Regions from separate parts of the Kocuria sp. CPCC 205260 genome, predicted to be linked through region 3. Evidence: riboswitches for the same ligand, from Rfam matches in the RefSeq annotation. Region 3 holds a riboswitch; each other region holds the start of a gene.
What was found. A riboswitch is a leader RNA that binds a small molecule or an ion and turns the genes downstream of it on or off. The one in region 3 is predicted to bind thiamine pyrophosphate.
Positions count from the first base shown of each region.

Region 1: it holds a riboswitch for thiamine pyrophosphate, as region 3 does, so the genes downstream of both, RF645_RS12260 (MFS transporter) here and RF645_RS11560 (ECF transporter S component) in region 3, are expected to answer to the same signal.
Region 2: it holds a riboswitch for thiamine pyrophosphate, as region 3 does, so the genes downstream of both, RF645_RS06045 (hypothetical protein) here and RF645_RS11560 (ECF transporter S component) in region 3, are expected to answer to the same signal.

Region 1 is NZ_JAVKPT010000010.1:28,747-34,590, forward strand. Features, by position in the region: gene RF645_RS12255 (amino acid transporter) at 1-1,219, opposite strand, end outside; gene RF645_RS12260 (MFS transporter) at 1,299-2,615, opposite strand; TPP riboswitch at 2,610-2,717, opposite strand; gene RF645_RS12265 (heparan-alpha-glucosaminide N-acetyltransferase domain-containing protein) at 2,819-3,976, shown strand; gene RF645_RS12270 (acyl-CoA thioesterase) at 3,998-5,014, opposite strand; tRNA gene RF645_RS12275 (tRNA-Ser) at 5,087-5,174, opposite strand.
Region 2 is NZ_JAVKPT010000002.1:289,977-295,820, forward strand. Features, by position in the region: gene RF645_RS06030 (MarR family winged helix-turn-helix transcriptional regulator) at 1-341, shown strand, start outside; gene RF645_RS06035 (LLM class flavin-dependent oxidoreductase) at 545-1,687, shown strand; gene RF645_RS06040 (FMN reductase) at 1,684-2,346, shown strand; TPP riboswitch at 2,485-2,577, shown strand; gene RF645_RS06045 (hypothetical protein) at 2,569-3,273, shown strand; partial or broken gene RF645_RS06050 (MMPL family transporter) at 3,299-4,321, opposite strand; gene rplI (50S ribosomal protein L9) at 4,696-5,145, opposite strand; gene rpsR (30S ribosomal protein S18) at 5,164-5,400, opposite strand; gene RF645_RS06065 (single-stranded DNA-binding protein) at 5,514-5,844, opposite strand, start outside.
Region 3 is NZ_JAVKPT010000008.1:74,617-80,460, reverse strand. Features, by position in the region: gene RF645_RS11570 (hypothetical protein) at 1-307, shown strand, start outside; gene RF645_RS11565 (ATP-binding cassette domain-containing protein) at 318-2,747, opposite strand; gene RF645_RS11560 (ECF transporter S component) at 2,744-3,412, opposite strand; TPP riboswitch at 3,526-3,630, opposite strand; gene RF645_RS11555 (DUF4235 domain-containing protein) at 3,776-4,057, opposite strand; gene mnhG (monovalent cation/H(+) antiporter subunit G) at 4,165-4,554, opposite strand; gene RF645_RS11545 (monovalent cation/H+ antiporter complex subunit F) at 4,554-4,940, opposite strand; gene RF645_RS11540 (Na+/H+ antiporter subunit E) at 4,937-5,620, opposite strand; gene RF645_RS11535 (Na+/H+ antiporter subunit D) at 5,617-5,844, opposite strand, start outside.

The DNA of each region.
Region 1 (5,844 bases), on a different contig from region 3:
GCACCAGCACCCCGGTCGCGTAGGCCCCGCCCTGCGCATCCACGTCGGCGCGGAAGACCGCCGTGACGACCAGGGCAGCGGCCAGGATCGTGAGCACCAGCGGCCGCGGAGCGCGGGTCCACTCGGGCGCCATGCCGTAGCGCGGCAGGTAGCGCGGGATGAGGTTGAGCAGACCGGCCATCGCCGAGGCGCCCGCGAACCACAGGATCAGCACCGTCGACAGGTCGTAGACCGACCCGAAGGTCTCGCCCAGCAGGCTGTGCGCCAGGTAGGCCAGGGCCCGCCCGTTGGCAGCGCCGCCGGGCTCGAAGTCCCCGGCCGGGATCAGGATCGTGCACACCAGCGACGAGGTCAGCAGGAACCCGGCCATGATCAGCGCAGCGGTCGTGAGCAGTCGTCGGGTGCCCTCCACGCGGCCCCGCAGGCCCCGCGAGGTGCGCACCAGGGGCATCACGGAGACCCCGGTCTCGAAGCCGGACAGGCCCAGCGCCAGCTTGGGGAACACCAGGGCAGCCACGGCGACCGCCGCCCAGGGCGAGGAGTGCTGGCTCAGCGCCGCATGCCACCACTGCGCGAATCCGATCTCCTGCGAGCGGGCGATCTGCCACCAGCCCACCGCCAGCACCACGGCGTTGAGGCTCAGATACACGGGGACCAGGACGACGGCCACGCTGATGGCCTCCGAGAACCCGGCCATGAACACCGCGCCCAGCAGCAGGAGCAGCCCGACGGTCACCCAGAACTGCCAGTGCTGCGCCTCGGCCGGCACGTGCGGATTCTCGACGATGTGCACGGCGGCATCGGCCGAGGACAGGGTCATGGTGATGACGAAGTCCGTGATCGCGAAGCCGAGCAGGCACAGGACCAGCACCTTGCCGCTCCAGCGCGGCAGCAGCGTCTCGAGCATCCGGATGGAGCCGGCGCCGTGCGGGGAGGCCACCGCCACCCACCGGTAGACCGGCAGCGCGCCGAACAGCGTCACCGCCACCAGCACCAGGGTGGCCAGCGGAGAGATCAGCCCGGCGGCCAGGATCGCGATGCCGGGCTGATAGCCCAGGGTGGAGAAGTAGTCCACGCCGGACAGGCACATGACCTTCCACCAGGAATGGGTCTTCTCGTCGCGATCGGGTCGGCGATGCGGGGCTCCGTAGGAGGCGGAGGGGGATCCGGCCAGCAGCCAGGCGGCGGCGCGGGAGGGCAGTGCGATCACGTCGTACATGATGCGCTTGTCCCGCTCACGGCCCCGCCGCCGAGGGCCTCAGGCGGCTGGCAGTTGCCTGTGAGCCGCGATCTGCCGATCAGTCGGGCAGCGGACCCGACCGATCCGGCTCGGGGCCGAGCAGCCCGCCGAGGGCCACCAGGAGCCCGCCCACCGCGAGCACCGCGGCGATCGCCGCGTGCGGCCCGAGCAGCTGCTGCAGCGGCGGCAGGTAGTAGGGGTAGAGCGCGGGCAGCACGATCGAGATGCTGTAGGCCACCCCGTATCCGCTGGCCCGGATCTCGTCGGGGAAGCGCTCCGTCAGATAGGCGCCCACCGGCCCGTAGCCGGTCACCGTCGTGACCTGCAGCGCGGCTGCCAGCAGCAGCACCGTGCCGATGCCGGCTCCGAGGGCCCCGGACAGCAGCGCCAGGAGGATGACGGGAGAGACCGCTGCGCAGAGCAGACCGAAGCCCACGAAGAACCGGCGCCGCCCGATCCGACTGGACAGCGCACCCGCCCCGGCCATGGCCAGCGCGGACACGGCCGTCGCGCCCAGCATGACGAGGGAGACGGTCTGCGGCTCGAGCTGCGGCCTGCGCGAGAGCTGGGCGGTCAGGGTGGGCACTGCCATGTAGGTGAGCAGCCACAGCCCGGTCATCAGCACGAGGACCTGCCGCAGCGACCGGCGGCTGCTGCCCCTGACGAGCTGCGCCAGCGGGTGTGCGGAACGGGCCGGGCGACGACGCTGCGGAGCCTCCTCGACCATGTGGCGGTAGTAGATCAGCATGGCAGCGGCCAGGGCGGCGCCGAGCAGGAACGGCAGCCGCCAGCCCCAGGCGGCGTACTCGCTGTCGTCCAGCAGCAGCAGGAGGAGGAAGGTGACGGCGGCGATGCTGGCGTTGGCCAGCGGCGACATCGCCATGATCATCCCGCTGAGACGACCGCGTGAGCGCGGGCGCGCCCACTCCATGGCCAGCGGGATCGCCGAGGTGTACTCCCCGCCCAGGAAGATCCCGCCCAGGAGGCGCAGCGCCAGCACCGCCAGGAACGTGCCCGCGCCGAGCACCTCGTGCCCGGGGACCAGGGCGATCAGCAGGGTCGTGAGGCAGATGCCGGCGAGGGCGACCTGGGTGATGAGCACCCGGCCCGCGCGGTCGGCGATCGGGCCGAAGATCATGGCCCCGAGCGGGCGGCCCAGCAGGGTGGCCACGAAGATCAGGCCAGCATTGCGCACGATGTCATGATCGCCGAACAGCTGCGCCGACACCGGAGCCAGGGCGATCACGGGCAGGAAGATGTCGAACTGGTCGACGTAGTTGCCCATGATCCCGCCGCGGATCGCGCGGCGGGTCGGTGCGGGAGGGCGCCCGTCGGAGGATGCGGTCGCGGGGGCGGACAGGGGTGCAGAAGGCATCGAGCTCTCACTTCCTTCGCCGGTATGAACCGGAGCAGGTTCGACGGTCGAAGCCGCGTCAGCTTCCTCTCAGCCCGTGCCCGGGCTCCCGTGTGGGGTCATTCAGCGGTGCAGGTCCCACGACCTGCGCGCCGCACCGTCGATCCTAGCGGTGCGACGGGCTCGCGTGGCCGAGGCCCGAGCATGTGAGGCACAGTGAGGGCGTGCCCCTCATCGCCTCCGAGCCCTCGAGCCCCCCGACGCGCCCGGACCCGGGGGCCCGCATGCTCGGCATCGATCTGGCGCGGGCCGTCGCCCTGCTCGGGATGATGGCCACCCACACGATGGACCTGGTGGATGCGGCTGGTGATCCGCAGCCCGTCGGGCTGATCGCGGGCAAGGCGGCAGCCCTGTTCGCGGTGCTGGCCGGGTTCTCCGTCGAGCTGTCCACGCGGCGCTATGGGCGCTGGCGCGACGCGGCTGCCTCACTGGCGGTGCGCGGCGTGCTGATCGCGATCCTCGGACTCGTGCTGGGATCGCTGTCGAGCTCGATCGCGGTGGTCCTGGTGAACTACGGCGTACTGTTCCTGCTCGCCCCGCTGGTTCTGCGGCTTCCGACCCGGTGTCTGGCGGCCACGACCGTGTTCTGGCTGGTGGTCTCACCGGTGGCCTCCCACCTGATCCGCGGCGGGCTCGGCCTCCAGCGCGCCGCCGAAGCGCCCGAGCTCTCCCACCTGGCTCAGCCGGGTGAGCTGGTCATCGGCGTGCTGCTCACCGGCTACTACCCGGTGCTGCAGTGGATGGGCTACCTCCTCGTGGGGCTGCTCCTGGCCCGGCTCGACTGGCGCAGCGCCGCCACGGCCGCCTGGGCAGGGGCCGTCGGCGCCCTGCTGGCCGTCGCGGCCTGGGTGAGCTCGCAGCTGCTGCTGTCCGCAGGCGGGCACGAGGCCCTCGAGCGCGCCGGCTCCGGTCTGTCGCCGCTGGCCTGGGGCTCGCCGTATGCCGCGCAGACCATCGGCAGCCACGGGACCACGCCCACGACCACGTGGTGGTGGCTGGTCACGGTCGGTCCGCACTCGTCGACGACCTTCGACCTGGTCTTCACCTCGGGCATCGCGGCGGCGGTCATCGCCGTGTGCGTTCTGATCTGCCTGGCGATAGGGGAGCGCACCCGCCTGCTGATGCCCGTGCTCGCGGCCGGCTCCATGCCGCTGAGCATGTACACGCTGCACGTGATCCTGTCCGAGCTGACCGACCTGTACGTGCTGCAGGTGCTCCTGCTGCTGGGGCTCGCCGCGCTGTGGCGGGCCGGCGGGGAAGGCCCCGGCCCGCTCGAGAGCTTGGTCTCCGGGACCGTGCGGCTGGTCGTGCCGCGGCGCTGAGCCTCCCGGCGCCGCGTGGCCTCAGGCGGACGTCGTCGACTCGCCGGACTCCTCCAGCAGGTGATTCGGCAGCCGATTGCCCTGGGCGCGGCTGCGGATCTCGAGCAGCGTGCGTGCGTGCTGCCACAGCCGCTTATCCGCCTCGGTCACCGGCTCCCAGGCGGGGACGGGCACGGAGGTGCCCTCCTCGTCGCGGGCCACCATGACTGTCAGGCAGTTGGTGGTGACCTCCAGCTCGCGGGACTTCGGATCCCCGGAGCGGACCTCCACGGCGATGTGCATGCCCTTGGTCCCGGTGTAGATCAGGCGGGCGTCGACCTCGACCAGATCCCCGATGTGCAGGGGGCGCATGAAGCGGATGCCGCCGGAGAACACGGCCACGGTGTCCCGGCCGCAGTAGCGGGTCGCACAGAGATATGCGGCCTCGTCGATCCATTCCATGACGATGCCGCCGTGGACCTTGCCGCCCCAGTTCACATCGGTGGGGGCGGCCAGGAAGCGCAGGACCTCGCGCTCGCCGGTGCCCTCCGCGCTGAAGTCCTGGCGGGCGATCTCGGCGGTGATCTCCTCGCGGATCGGGATGCGCGAGAGCGCGTAGTCACGGGCCAGCTCCTGCTCCAGGCCCCGCGGCTCGAAGCTCGGCACGGGCGTGGACTTCCCGCTGCCGTCGACGGCCACGAAGATCGTCAGGCACCGGGCCCGCTGCTCGAGCTCGCCCGTCTTGGGATCGCCCGAGCGCACCACGGTGTTGATGTGCATGGAGGACCGGCCCGTGGTCAGCACCGTGCCGGTCACCTCGACCATCTCGCCGACCTGCACGGGGTACTCGAAGTGGATGTTGCCCACGTAGGCGGTCACGCAGTAGGAGCCCGACCAGGCGGCTGCCGCGGCGAAGGCGGCCTTGTCCACCCACTCCAGGACCCGGCCGGCGTCGACGGTCCCGGAATGCCCCTCATCGGTGGGCGCTGCCAGGAACCGCAGCGTCACCTCGTGGCGTCGGGAGCGGCTGTCGGCGGGGGCGGGCGGCGTCTGGTCCATGGCGATGAAACTACCGCAGGTGATGCGGCGAGAGCCCCGACCGCGGGGGTCGGGGCTCTCAGCTGCTCTGCGCGGAAGGTAAGGGATTCGAACCCTTGGTGCAGGGTCGCTGCACAACGGTTTTCAAGACCGTCTCCTTCGGCCGCTCGGACAACCTTCCCGTGACGGGTCGGCATGCACCGCCCGCACAGCGCCAGTATCCCACCTGGACGCACAGGAAGCGAATCTGTGGTTGGCTCGCATCGAGCGAGAATTTGAAGAATGACTCCCATGGATATGTATTCTCGCGCGTGTCGCGTGTAGGCTAACCATGGAACAAGGTCGAATGCGGGTAGTTTTTCTGAGGAGCTGAAGTGCACGAAGAAATATATGAAATTGATATTGAACTTAGTAGGATTCGCAGGCAAATCAGCAAGGCTGAAAAGTGGGGGTTATCGCGAAACGAAATCGATATACTAAAAAAAGAATCATTTCGGCTACTTGCTCGCGCGAATAAGGCCAATTACAGCGCCCTGGGACTGCGGGCCGTCAAGAATTTCGCGATGAATCCATATGCGCATAATGCATCCGAACGTGTAGTTCAAAAAAACGATGCAACGAGGCGGAGGAGTTCGACTCTAGACGTTAACAGTAATCGGGCGCCTGGGGAAGGCGCCTTCGGGTCTGCCGAAGCGGAGAGCTTTGGAGGCCGCACTACACGGTATGAGCGGAACAATCCGCGAAATGAGCAAACTGGTCCACGCTCTGTCTCGAAAGTTGAGGAAGCCGCTAGTACCAGTAAGGGAATCAATCAAGCTTCGAATCGAGTCCTGCCTTCGCCTTCCACTGCT
Region 2 (5,844 bases), on a different contig from region 3:
TCATGCTCAACGACAGCGAGAGCTCCTCCTGCCGGATCACCGAGCTCGCCGGGCTGCTGGACTGGGAGCGCTCGCGCATGTCCCACCACCTCACCCGGATGGAGAAGCGCGGCCTGATCGCCCGCTCAGCCGCCCCGGACGACGGTCGGGCGCAGCTCGCACAGCTCACCGAAGCCGGTCGCCAGGCCCTGGCCGCAGCCGCCCCGGGCCACCTGGGCGCCGTGCGCAGGTCGTTCTTCGACGCCCTCGATGCACAGGACATCGAGGACCTGGACCGCATCACCTCCCGGATCGCCCGCAAGCTCGACATCCGCCGCCCGGACTGCGCACCGATCGACTGACCCGCGCAGGCCGGCTGCCGCCCTGCGCGGACACGGCCTGGCGCATCACGACGACAGCGCGTTCGTCGTTCCCGCCGTCCCTCGAGCACGGCGGACCTAATGGTTGACATGTCACCTACATCGACGCATACTGTTCCGTGAAACGTCACGCGATGACCAGACATCTCCGGCTCATCGCGATGCGCACCCAAGGAGCGAGCACCATGCAGTTCGGCATCTTCACCATCGGCGACGTCACCCCGGACCCCACCACCGGCAAGGCGCCGTCCGAAGCTCAGCGCATCCAGTCGATGACCAAGTACGCCCTGAAGGCGGAGGAGGTCGGTCTGGACGTCTTCGCGACCGGCGAGCACCACAACCCGCCGTTCGTGCCGTCCTCGCCCACCACGCACCTGGCCTACATCGCCGCCCAGACCGAGCGGCTGCGCTTCTCCACGGCCACCACGCTGATCACCACGAACGACCCCGTGAAGATCGCTGAGGACTACGCCTTCCTCCAGCACCTCTCCGGCGGTCGTGTGGATCTCACCATGGGCCGTGGCAACACCGGTCCGGTCTACCCCTGGTTCGGCAAGGACATCCGCCAGGGCATCCCGCTGGCCATCGAGAACTACCACCTGCTGCGCAAGCTGTGGCGCGAGGAGGTCGTGAACTGGCAGGGCAAGTTCCGCACCCCGCTCAACAGCTACACCTCCACCCCGTGGCCGCTGGATGACACCCCGCCCTTCGTGTGGCACGGCTCGATCCGCTCCCCGGAGATCGCGGAGCAGGCCGCCTATTACGGCGACGGCTTCTTCCACAACCACATCTTCTGGAACATCGAGCACACCGCCTCGATGGTGAACCTCTACCGCCAGCGCTTCGAGCACTACGGCCACGGCGCCGCCGACCAGGCGATCGTGGGCCTGGGCGGCCAGATCTTCGCCGCTGAGACAGAGGCCGAGGCCAAGCGGGTCTTCCGCCCGTACTTCGACAACGCGCCGGTCTACGGCCACGGCCCGTCGCTCGAGGACTTCTCGCGGATGACCCCGCTGACGGTCGGCACCCCGGATCAGATCGTGGAGCACTACCTGGGCTACGCGGATCAGGTGGGCGACTACCAGCGCCAGATGTTCCTGCTGGATCACGCCGGCCTGCCCGAGGAGGTGGTCCTGGAGCAGATCGAGATCCTCGGCCGGGAGATCGCCCCGCGCCTGCGCGAGGGCTTCGAGGCACGTCGCCCGGCGCACGTGCCCTCAGACCCGCCCACCCACGAGACCCTGCGCGCCCAGGGCCCGGACTCCAAGCACCGCCAGGTCATCAACGCGCAGCCGCAGGACGAGCAGAAGGAGGATGAGCAGCGATGACCCGCCAGCTCGTCGTCGTCTCGGCGGGGCTGTCCTCGCCGTCGTCCACCCGCCTGCTGGCGGACCGGATCGCCCAGGCCGTCGAGTCCCGGGTCGGCGCCCGGGGCGAGGCCCTGGAGGTCCACCACGTGGAGCTGCGGGACCTGGCCCTGCCGCTGGCGCAGGCCATGACCACGGGCGGGCTGCCCGATCCGCAGCTCGACGAGGTCAAGCGCCTGGTCGCCCAGGCCGATGGGCTGGTGGCGGTCACGCCGATCTTCCGGGCCTCCTACTCGGGGCTGTTCAAGATGTTCTTCGACGTCCTCGACGACGAAGCGCTGATCGACCTCCCGGTGCTCATCGCCGCGACGGCCGGCACCCCGCGCCACAGCCTGGTCCTGGACCACGCGCTGCGCCCGCTGTTCTCCTACTCGCGGGCGGTCGTGCTGCCCACGGGCGTGTTCGCCGCGACCGATGACTTCGGCTCCGGGGACACCGGAGGCCTGGAGTCGCGGATCGCTCGAGCCGCCTCCGAGATGGCGACGGCACTGGTGGCCGAGTCCGCCGGGGTGGAGGGCTTCCTGCCCACCGAGCCCGCGCGGGCGCCACGTCGCAGCGGCGTGGACCTGGGTCCGGTCACGAACTTCGCGAGCCTTCTCAAGGGCCACGACGGCTCCTGACGGGCTGGCCGAGCTCTCGGAGGACCCATAGGCCGCCTGACCTGCTCATATGTCGAATGTGCCATATGAGCAGGTCTCGTCTCTCACAGCGGAACCGGCTGCCGCCCTGTCGGCATCCGATCCTGCCGCCTACACTGGGCTGCGGACACGGGGTGCGCCGCCGGCGCTGAGATCAGACCCGTGGAACCTGCTCCAGCTCGCACTGGCGAAGGGATGTCCCTGATGAGCTCCACCTCGAACATCGCCCCCCAGCCCGCCGTCGAAGCGGCCGGTCCATGGACGCAGTCGCTGTGGGACGCCGGCGCGCAGACGGCAGCCGAGATCCAGGACTCGAGATTCGTGCGCGCCCTGCTGGACGGAACCCTTGACGACGCGCGGTTCACGTTCTACCTCGCCCAGGACGCCCTGTATCTGGCCGGCTACGCCCGGGCCCTGGCGGCTCTGTCCGCACGCTGCGATCACGCCCCGGACCAGCTCGCGTGGGCACAGGCCTCGGTCGGCTGCCTCACGGAGGAGGCCCAGCTGCACCGCACCTGGATGGCCGCCCGTCCGGAGGCCGCCGACGAGCCCGCCAGCACCGTCACCGCGGCCTACACGGACTTCCTGCTGGCCGCCGCCCTGGGACAGGACCGAGCTGTCGGCGCTGCTGCAGTGCTCCCCTGCTTCTGGCTCTACGCCCAGGTCGGAGCCTGTCTGCCGACCGTGGAGCCGGATCACCCGTATGCCGCATGGCTGGAGACCTACCGCGATCCCGAGTTCGTGGCTGCAACCGCTGCAGCCCTGGAGCGCGTCGAGCGGGAGCTCGCACAGAGCTCGGAATCAGGCCGTGCGGCAGCACAGCGGGCCTATCTGGCAGGCTGCCGCCACGAGCTGGCGTTCTTCGATCAGGCCCTGACTCAGGATCAGTCGGAGATCATCCCGCGCTGAGAGCGCGGACCGACTGACGGGACCCTCACCACGGTCCCTTCCGGTGCCGCGGCGCCGTGTCGGCCACATGGCGGCCGCGGCGTCGTCGGGCCGACGGCGACGTGATGTGATCCCCGAACTCCTCCGGCTCGCGCTGCGCCAAGGGGCCCGTATGCGGATCCTCGGGGGCCTCCGCCAGCCCGATCCGATCGTGCAACCACCGCAGCGGGGCCGGTGCCCACCAGTTGGCCCGCCCGGCGATCCGCATGAACGCGGGCACCAGGACGCCGCGCACCAGGGTCGCATCGAGCAGGATCGCGAACGCCGTACCCAGGCCGAACAGCTGCATGAAGCTCACCTGGCTCGTCCCGAAGGCCGCGAACGACACCGAGAGCACCAGCGCCGCGAGTGTGTTGATGCGCCCGGTGTGCGCGAGCCCCTCCACGACCGCCATGCGGTTGCTGCCCGTCTGCTCCCACAACTCCTTCATGCGCCCGATCAGGAACAGCTCGAAGCCCACCGACAGCCCGAAGGCGATGCAGAACAGCAGCACGGGCATGGACATGTCCAGCGGGCCCCGCGTGAAGCCCAGGAACCCGGAGAGCCAGCCGTGCTGGAACACGAGCGTCACCACGCCCAGCACCGCCGGCAGGAGCACCAGCGTGATGGGCACGGCGATGTGCTCGGCCAGCCCCAGGTCCTTGATCACCTGCTGGCTGTTCGAGGCGATCATGGGCGCGGAGCCGCCCACCAGCACCTCGGTGCCGTCGCCGCGCTCCTGGCTCAGCTGGTCCACGAGCTCCGTGGAGATCTCAGTCTGCTCGGCCAAGGTGCCCTCGATGTGCGCGACGACCATGCCCGTGCGGCCGTCGTCAGAGCTCAGCGGGTCGCTCATGCCGGGATCGCTGAAGGCATGGACGGACACGATGCCGTCGTGCTCGCGCAGATCCGCGGCGATCTCCTCCCCCACGTCAGCGGAGTCGGCTGCCTGGGAGCCTTCGGGGGCTCGGACCAGGACGACGAGGCTCGCCTCCCCGCCGACCTCTTCGTGCACGATCTGCTGTGCCCTGGCGGATTCCGAGGTCGGGTCGGCGTAGCCGCCGCCGGGAACGTAGCACGGGAGACGACGCCGGCGTCGGTGCTGGTCGGCGCAGAAGTCGGCCGTCCTGGGGACGGGTCATGCGCCCGCAGCAGATCCGCGCCGCGCCCGTGCCCCGAGGGCCGGGAACAGATGCGAGATCACCGCGCAAGGGACCACATCAGGGCCTGCCCTGTGTCGCTGCGCAGGGCCGTCGTCGTCATCCGCCGAACGGTGACCTGTCAGGGGCAGAGCCGCCCCCCGCCGGCGCCCGACAGGCCCGGCAACGACGATGAGCCGCCGCCCCGGAAAGGGGCGACGGCTCGTCGGTCAGGCGTGCCGTGCAGGACGGCTCACCCGAAGGATCAGGCGGGGACGACCTCGAACTCGATGTTCGCGTTGACGTCCTCGTGCAGGCGCACGGTGGCCTGGTAGGTGCCGACGGTGCGGACCTGCTCGCGGATCTCGACCTTGCGCTTGTCGATCTCGCCCAGGCCGGCGGCCTTGACGGCGTCGGCGACCTGCTCGGCCTTGATCGAGCCGAACAGACGGCCCTCGGCGCCGGCCTTGGCCGGGACCGTGACGGTGGCCGAGGTCAGCGAGGCCGCCAGGGCCTGCGCGTCCTCGAGCGAGGCGAGCTCACGGGCCGCACGAGCGGCCTTGATGGACTCGATCTGGCGCTCGGCGCCCTTGGACCACTGGGTCGCGAAGCCGCGGGGGAAGAGGTAGTTGCGGGCGTACCCGTCCTTGACCTCGACCACGTCACCGGCGGAACCGAGGTTGGAGACCTCGTGCGTCAGGATGATCTTTGCCATGAGTGTGTTCCTTTCCGATCAGCGGCCGGAGCCGGCGTAGGGGAGCAGGGCGACCTCACGGGCGTTCTTGACGGCCTGGGCGATCTTGCGCTGCTCCTGGACGGAGACGCCGGTCACGCGACGCGCGCGGATCTTGCCGCGGTCGGAGATGAACTTGCGCAGCAGCGCAACGTCCTTGTAGTCGATCTCGGTGACGCCTGCGGCCTTGAGCGGGTTCGCCTTCGGCTTGGGCTTGCGAATCTCATGCTTCGCCATCGTGGTGCTCCTTCTGAAGCGTGGAGCCCGCAGTGCTCTGCGGGATGGAAATGTGTTGTGTCTCCCGGTTCTGCGCCGGGTAGGTGCGAGGGCTCAGGCGCTCGGGCCGCCGATCAGAACGGCGGCTCGTCGTCCTGTCCGGTGCCCCAGTCGTAGCTGCCGCCGGCGGACTGGCCCCAGGGATCGTTCTGCGGGGCCGCCTGCTGGCGCCCACCGCCCTGACCGCCCTGGTTGTAGCCGCCGGAGGACTGGCCGCCGCGGTTGCCGCCGAAGCCGCCCCCGCCGCCATTGTCCCAGCCGCCGGAGCCGCCGGACTGCTGTCCGCCGCCGCTGAAACCGCCGCCGGACCCGCCTCCGCGGGACTGGCGGTTGACCTTCGCCGAGGCGAAGCGCAGCGACGGGCCGATCTCATCGACGTCGAGCTCCATCACGGTGCGGCGGTCG
Region 3 (5,844 bases):
CGGCCGGGACGCCTACTGGACGGCGTGGGACTGGCTGGCCGACTCGCCGGGCGGACCGCGGCTGACCCGTGCTGCGGAGATCGTGGTCCTGGAGGGTGTGGGAGCCTGCAGCGCACCGGCGCGAGAGGTCCTCGACGTCTCCGTGTGGGTCGAGCTGCCGGAGGCCCAGCGCCGGGAGCGCGCCCTGAACCGCGACAGCGGCTTCGAGCCCTACTGGGACATGTGGGCCCAGCAGGAGCTGGACTACCTGCAGCGCGATCCCGTGTGGGAGTCCGCCACCATCATCCAGCCCGGCCCCACCGGCTGAGCCCTCGGCCTCACTGCCAGATGAAGCGGTGGGTCCCCAGCAGCTCGGAGACCGCCGGCGCGGCCGCCGCCGCTGCAACCGCGACCCCCAGCAGCAGGGCATCGGCCCGTCCGAAGCGCAGAGGTCGAGCCCAGGTGCGGCTGCCGGCGTCCACCACCCCGCCGAAGCCGCGCACCTCCATGGTCACGGCCAGCCGCGAGGCCCGCCGCAGGGACTGCACGAGCAGCCCGAACGCGCGCCCGCCCAGCTCCCGCACCGCCGCCAGGGGGGCTCGGGAGCCGCCGACGCCGCGTGCCCGACGAGCCGTCACGAGCACCTGCCACTGGTCGATCATGACCGTGACCAGGCGCAGCCCCACGAGCGCGGCCAGCACGACCCGCACCGGCAGCCGCATGGTCCGGGCAAGCCTGTCGGCCAGATCGGTCGGGTCGGTGCTCAGCAGCAGCATGACGCCCGGCAGGGCCAGGGCCAGCCCACGCAGCGCGATCGCGGCCCCGGCGGCGATCGAGCCCGAGGTCAGCTGCAGGGGCCCGGCACTCACCCACAGGTGCCCGCCGGCATCCGAGAGAACCGCGGTGCCCCAGCCCGAGAGCAGGGCGGCCACCAGCAGGGGCCAGATCCGCAGCAGCAGAGCACCGGGCCGCTGGCCGATCGCAGCCAGGCCCACGAGCTCCACGGCCAGGATCAGTCCGGAGGTCACGGGATCCGCCGAGAGCAGCAGCGCCAGGCTCAGCACCGCGACGGCCCCGAGCTTGGCCAGGGCGTCGCGGCGAGCCAGGGCGCCCCGCTGCCGAGCGGGCGCGCTCGTGGGCCGCGCTTCCTCCGTCGGCCGGGTCCGGGGTCGCACCGCGATCTCCTCGGCTCCTAAGGCGCGGACCAGGTCATCGTCATGGGTCACGACCACGACGCAGCGGCCCTGCCGCACCTGCTCGGCCAGCAACTCGACGACGGCCGCCCAGGTCACTGCGTCCTGCCCGAAGGTGGGCTCGTCCAGGATGAGGATCTGGGGTGCTGCAGCCATCACCGTGCCCACGGAGAGGCGGCGCTTCTGACCCCCGGAGAGGGTGAAGGGATTGGCCTCGGCGTGGGCCGAAAGATGCAGCCGCTCGAGCAGCTCATCCACGCGGCGGGCGATCTCGTCCTCGGGGACCCCGGCCCGGCGCGGGCCCACGGCGAGCTCCTCGCGCACCGTGCCGGTGAGGAACTGATGCTCGGGCTCCTGGAAGACCGTGCCGATGCGCTCCACAAGCTCCGGGCCGGACCATACCGAAGGATCGTTCGGCAGCCCTCCGGCGAGGCTGCCGGCAGCGCGCACCATACCGGCGCTCGGCACGAGCAGACCGGCCAGCGTCAGGGCCAGCGTCGACTTCCCGGCGCCGTTCGGCCCGGTCAGCGCGAACGCGCTGCCGGCGCGCAGGCGCAGGTCCACCGGCTGCGCCGCCGGGGCGCCGGCCCAGGCCCCGTCGGGCACCGCGTCACCGCGGCGCACGCGGCGACGGCGGCGGGAGAGCAGGCGCTGCGAGGGCTGCTCGCGTGAGACCTCGAGCCCGTCGGCGCGCAGGAGCAGCTCACCGGGGGCGGGGGCCGGGGCGACCGCGGCGGCGCGCTGGCCCGGCAGCCAGATGCCGGCGCGGCGCAGCTGCTCGCGCTGGGCCCCTCGGGCGCCGAGGACGTCCTCGGGGCTCCCGTCGGCCAGCACTCCCCGCGGCCCCAGGACCACGACGCGCTCCACCAGATCCGCCCAGACCTCGGTGCGGTGCTCGACCACGATCAGTGTGGCCCCGGTGTCCTCGACCACCGACTCGACCGCCCTGCGGACGGTCACCACCCCCTCTGGATCCAGGTTGGCCGTGGGCTCGTCGAGCAGCAGCAGGCGCGGGCGCATGGCGGTGATGCCGGCCAGGCCGAGGCGCTGCTGCTGCCCGCCGGACAGCGCCGAGGTGTCCCGGCTGCGGGAGATCTCCAGCCCCACGGCCCGCAGGGCGGCATCGGCTTGGTCCCAGATCTCCTCGGCGGGCACGGCCAGGTTCTCCGGGCCGAACGCGACGTCGTCGCCGGCCCTGGCCAGCAGGATCGAGGACTCCGGATCCTGCTGGAGCAGGCCGGTGACGACGCCGCGCTGGGCTGCGGGCTGTCCGTCCACGAGCAGTTCGCCGCGCGGGCCGCTGCCTCCGGAGGGCGCTGCGCGACCGCCGTCGGGCCCCGGCCCGGGGGCATCGTCCTCGGTGTCCGGGAGCACGCCCGCCAGGGCGTGCAGCAGCGTGGACTTGCCCGAGCCGCTGGCGCCCAGCAGCAGCACGCGCTGCCCCGCGGGGATCTCGAGGTCCACCTGCTCGATGGCTGGGGTCTTCCGACCCTCCGGCTGCCAGCCGAAGCCGCGCGCGAACACGGCGGCTCCGCCGCGCACGGCCCTGTCGGCTCCGTGCGTGCGAGCGGTCATCGACCGGAGGCCAGGCCCGAGAGCACTCCTGTGGAGCGCAGAGCGCGCGTCAGTGCCCACATGGCAAGACCGGCGATGACCGCCCCGGACACCGTGCCCAGCACGACGTAGACCGCCTGGTGGGCCATCGGCCACTCGTAGTAGTAGATCAGGCACTCGGTCAGTGTCCCGAGCGCTCCGGCGGCAGCGCCCGAGGCCACGGCCACGACCGGGCCGAAGCGGCGGTACCCGGCGGCCAGGAAGACGGCCTCCGCCGCCGCGCCCTGGATGAGACCGGAGAGCACGACCGTCATGCCGAAGTGGGTGCCCAGCAGCCCCTCGAAGCACGCCGCCAGCAGCTCGCAGGCCAGTGCTGCGCCGGGGCGGCGGATGATGAGGGCGGCCAGCGGTCCGGCCATCAGCCATCCGCCGACCAGCAGGCCGCCCGCCGGGGGATAGCCGACCGTGACGGCCTGGGAGAGGGGGTAGACCAGAGCGGACCAGGCCCAGAAGATCACGCCGCAGGCGGCGGCCAGCACTGCGAGGACCACGAGGTCGAGCACGCGCCACCTCAGGCGGGAGCGCGCGCTGCGCTGCGGGGAGCCGAAGGTTCCGGGGTCGCGGTCCGAGCGCGTATCGAGGCCGGATCCGCTGCTCATCTGACTGGTGCTGCGATGCTGCGTCATGGTGGTCCTCCTGGGGGCCCGGGGACGCCGCGGCGCCCCTGTCATCAGGAGGGGAGAAGCGCTTCTCGCGCGATGCTGCGTGGGCGGGCGCCCGCAGGAACGCGCGAGAAGCACCTCCGAGATGCTCGACTTCCTTCGCCGGTGCTAGCCGGAGCAGGTTCGAGGGTCTGCGGCGGACCGCACTCTCAGCGCCCTCGGGCGCTCCCCTGTCGTGTGCCTGGGATCCTACGCCAAACGCGCAGCACATGCAGGTCACCCTCAGCCGGACCCGGAACGGATGAAGGCGCCGGGAGCACACGGCTCCCGGCGCCTTCGCCATCGATCAGCAGGCCGCGCGCAGCGGCCAGCCCGGACCGGTCGAGATCAGCCGCGGCCCTTGGCCTTCTCCTGCGCCTTGAGCTCGGCCTTCTCGCGCTGCTCGGCGACCTGGCGGTTGACCAGGGTCCGCACGACCGTGGTCAGCACACCGCTGACCACGGCGAACAGGACGATGTCGAGCCAGCGGTCCTCACGGGGGTCGTCGCCCTTGGACGGGACCTGGCGGCCGGTGACCTTCTTCCACGTGGCGTCGAGGCCCTTTGTGGCGGCCTGCACGCCCAGCACGGACGCGCCGGTGCCGATGAGTCCCATGATCTTGGGGTTCATGTCATCTCCTACCCCGAGTGAGCCACTCGGGAGATCGCGGAACCGGCGCCTCAGCCGGCGCCGGAGGTTCGGTGCTCACCCTAGCGCGCTCGGCGAGCCGTTGCGGATCACGACGGGCGGTCCGCGCCGCCCTGCGACTCGGCGGTGTCGGCCTCGTCCAGGGCTGCGGCCAGGTCATCGGCGATCAGCGTCTCATCGAGCACGTGCTTGGTCCGATAGCTCGAGCGCCCCACCATGTGCGCCGAGACCGGCGCCGTGAGCAGCATCAGGGCCCAGCCCAGCAGGGCCAGCGGCAGCAGCGTCCACTCGCGGGAGTGGATCACCACGGCCAGCAGCATGCACAGCAGACCGAGCACCTGCGGCTTGGTGGCCGCGTGCATCCGCGACAGGACGTCCGGCAGCCGGATCAGGCCGAGGCCGGCCGTCAGGGACATGAGGCAGCCCACGAGCAGCAGCACGCCCACGACGATGTCGAGCACGAGGTCCATGGGATCCATCAGCGGTGTCCCTCCTTCTCGGACGGGGCGGGCTTCTGCATCGGGGCGGGCCGGTGATCCTGCTCGGCCCGCTCGCCCTCGACCGGCTCCTTGGTGGCGCCCTCATCGGTCTGGCCCGTCTTCCGTGGCCGCGTGGGCTGGACGAACCGCGCCACAGACACCGAGCCGATGAAGCCCAGCAGCGAGACGGTCACGATGACCATCATGTAGTCGGAGTGATCGCTCCAGACCATCTCCAGGGCGATCGCGGCGACCACCACGGAGAGCAGGACGTCGCTGGAGAGCACGCGGTCCAGCAGCGAGGGTCCCTTCACCAGTCGGTACAGCACGCCGGCGGCCCCACCGGCGAGCATCACGAGGCACACGGCCATGACGATGGTGCTCATCGGCTCTGCTCCTCATCCCGTCGTTCGGCCTTCGATCTGTGGGCGTAGCCCGCCCAGCTGCGCAGCACGGCCCGGGGGTTGAGTCCACGGCCCTTCTGGGCGTCCTCGCGCCGCAGCGCGGCGTAGTCCTCCGGAGAGCCCATCATGCGGATCCAGGCAGCCTCGGTGTTGCGCACGGACTCCCGGAAGTGCTCGATGTCCTCGTCGTCGTGCACGTCCAGGACGTGGAAGTAGAGGGTCGCGTTCGGACGGTCCACCTCCAGCAGCACCGAGCCCGGGATCAGTCCCATGGTGCTTCCGGTGGCCGTGAGGATCAGATCGGAGTGCGAGCGCATCTGCACGGCGGTCACCGACGAGGAGGCCCTGGGCCCATGGGCGATCACGGTCCACATGACCTCGAAGCTGGCGCGGATGACCTGCCACAGGAAGGTGACGAACAGGGTCACGGCGTGCAGCACGTTGAAGCGGCTGGACAGCTGCACGGGCGGCAGTGCCAGCGCCCGGGTGACCAGCAGGGACAGCACGAGTCCCACCAGGAGGTTCTTGGCCGTCAGCTCGCCCCACAGCACGGCCCATACGAGCATGAGCCACAGGATCAGGGGGATCTCCACGGCCCAGCGGTGCTCGCGCCGCCGGGGCCGGGCGGATGAGGACCCGCGGGATGTCGCTGTCGAGCTCACTGATCTGCCTCCTCGGACTGCTCGGAGCCCTGCCGCTGCGCGTCGGCCTCGGCCGAGGGCCGCGAATCCGTGCCGTCGTAGACCTCGCGCTGGATGCCGGCGCCGCTGTCCTCGCCCACATCCTCCCCGTACTGCTCGCCCTCCGGCACGCTCGGTGCGGCAGGGTCGTCGGAGCTCGGGTCCTCGCCGTCGTCCACGACGCCGCGCGGTCCCGATTCGTCGCC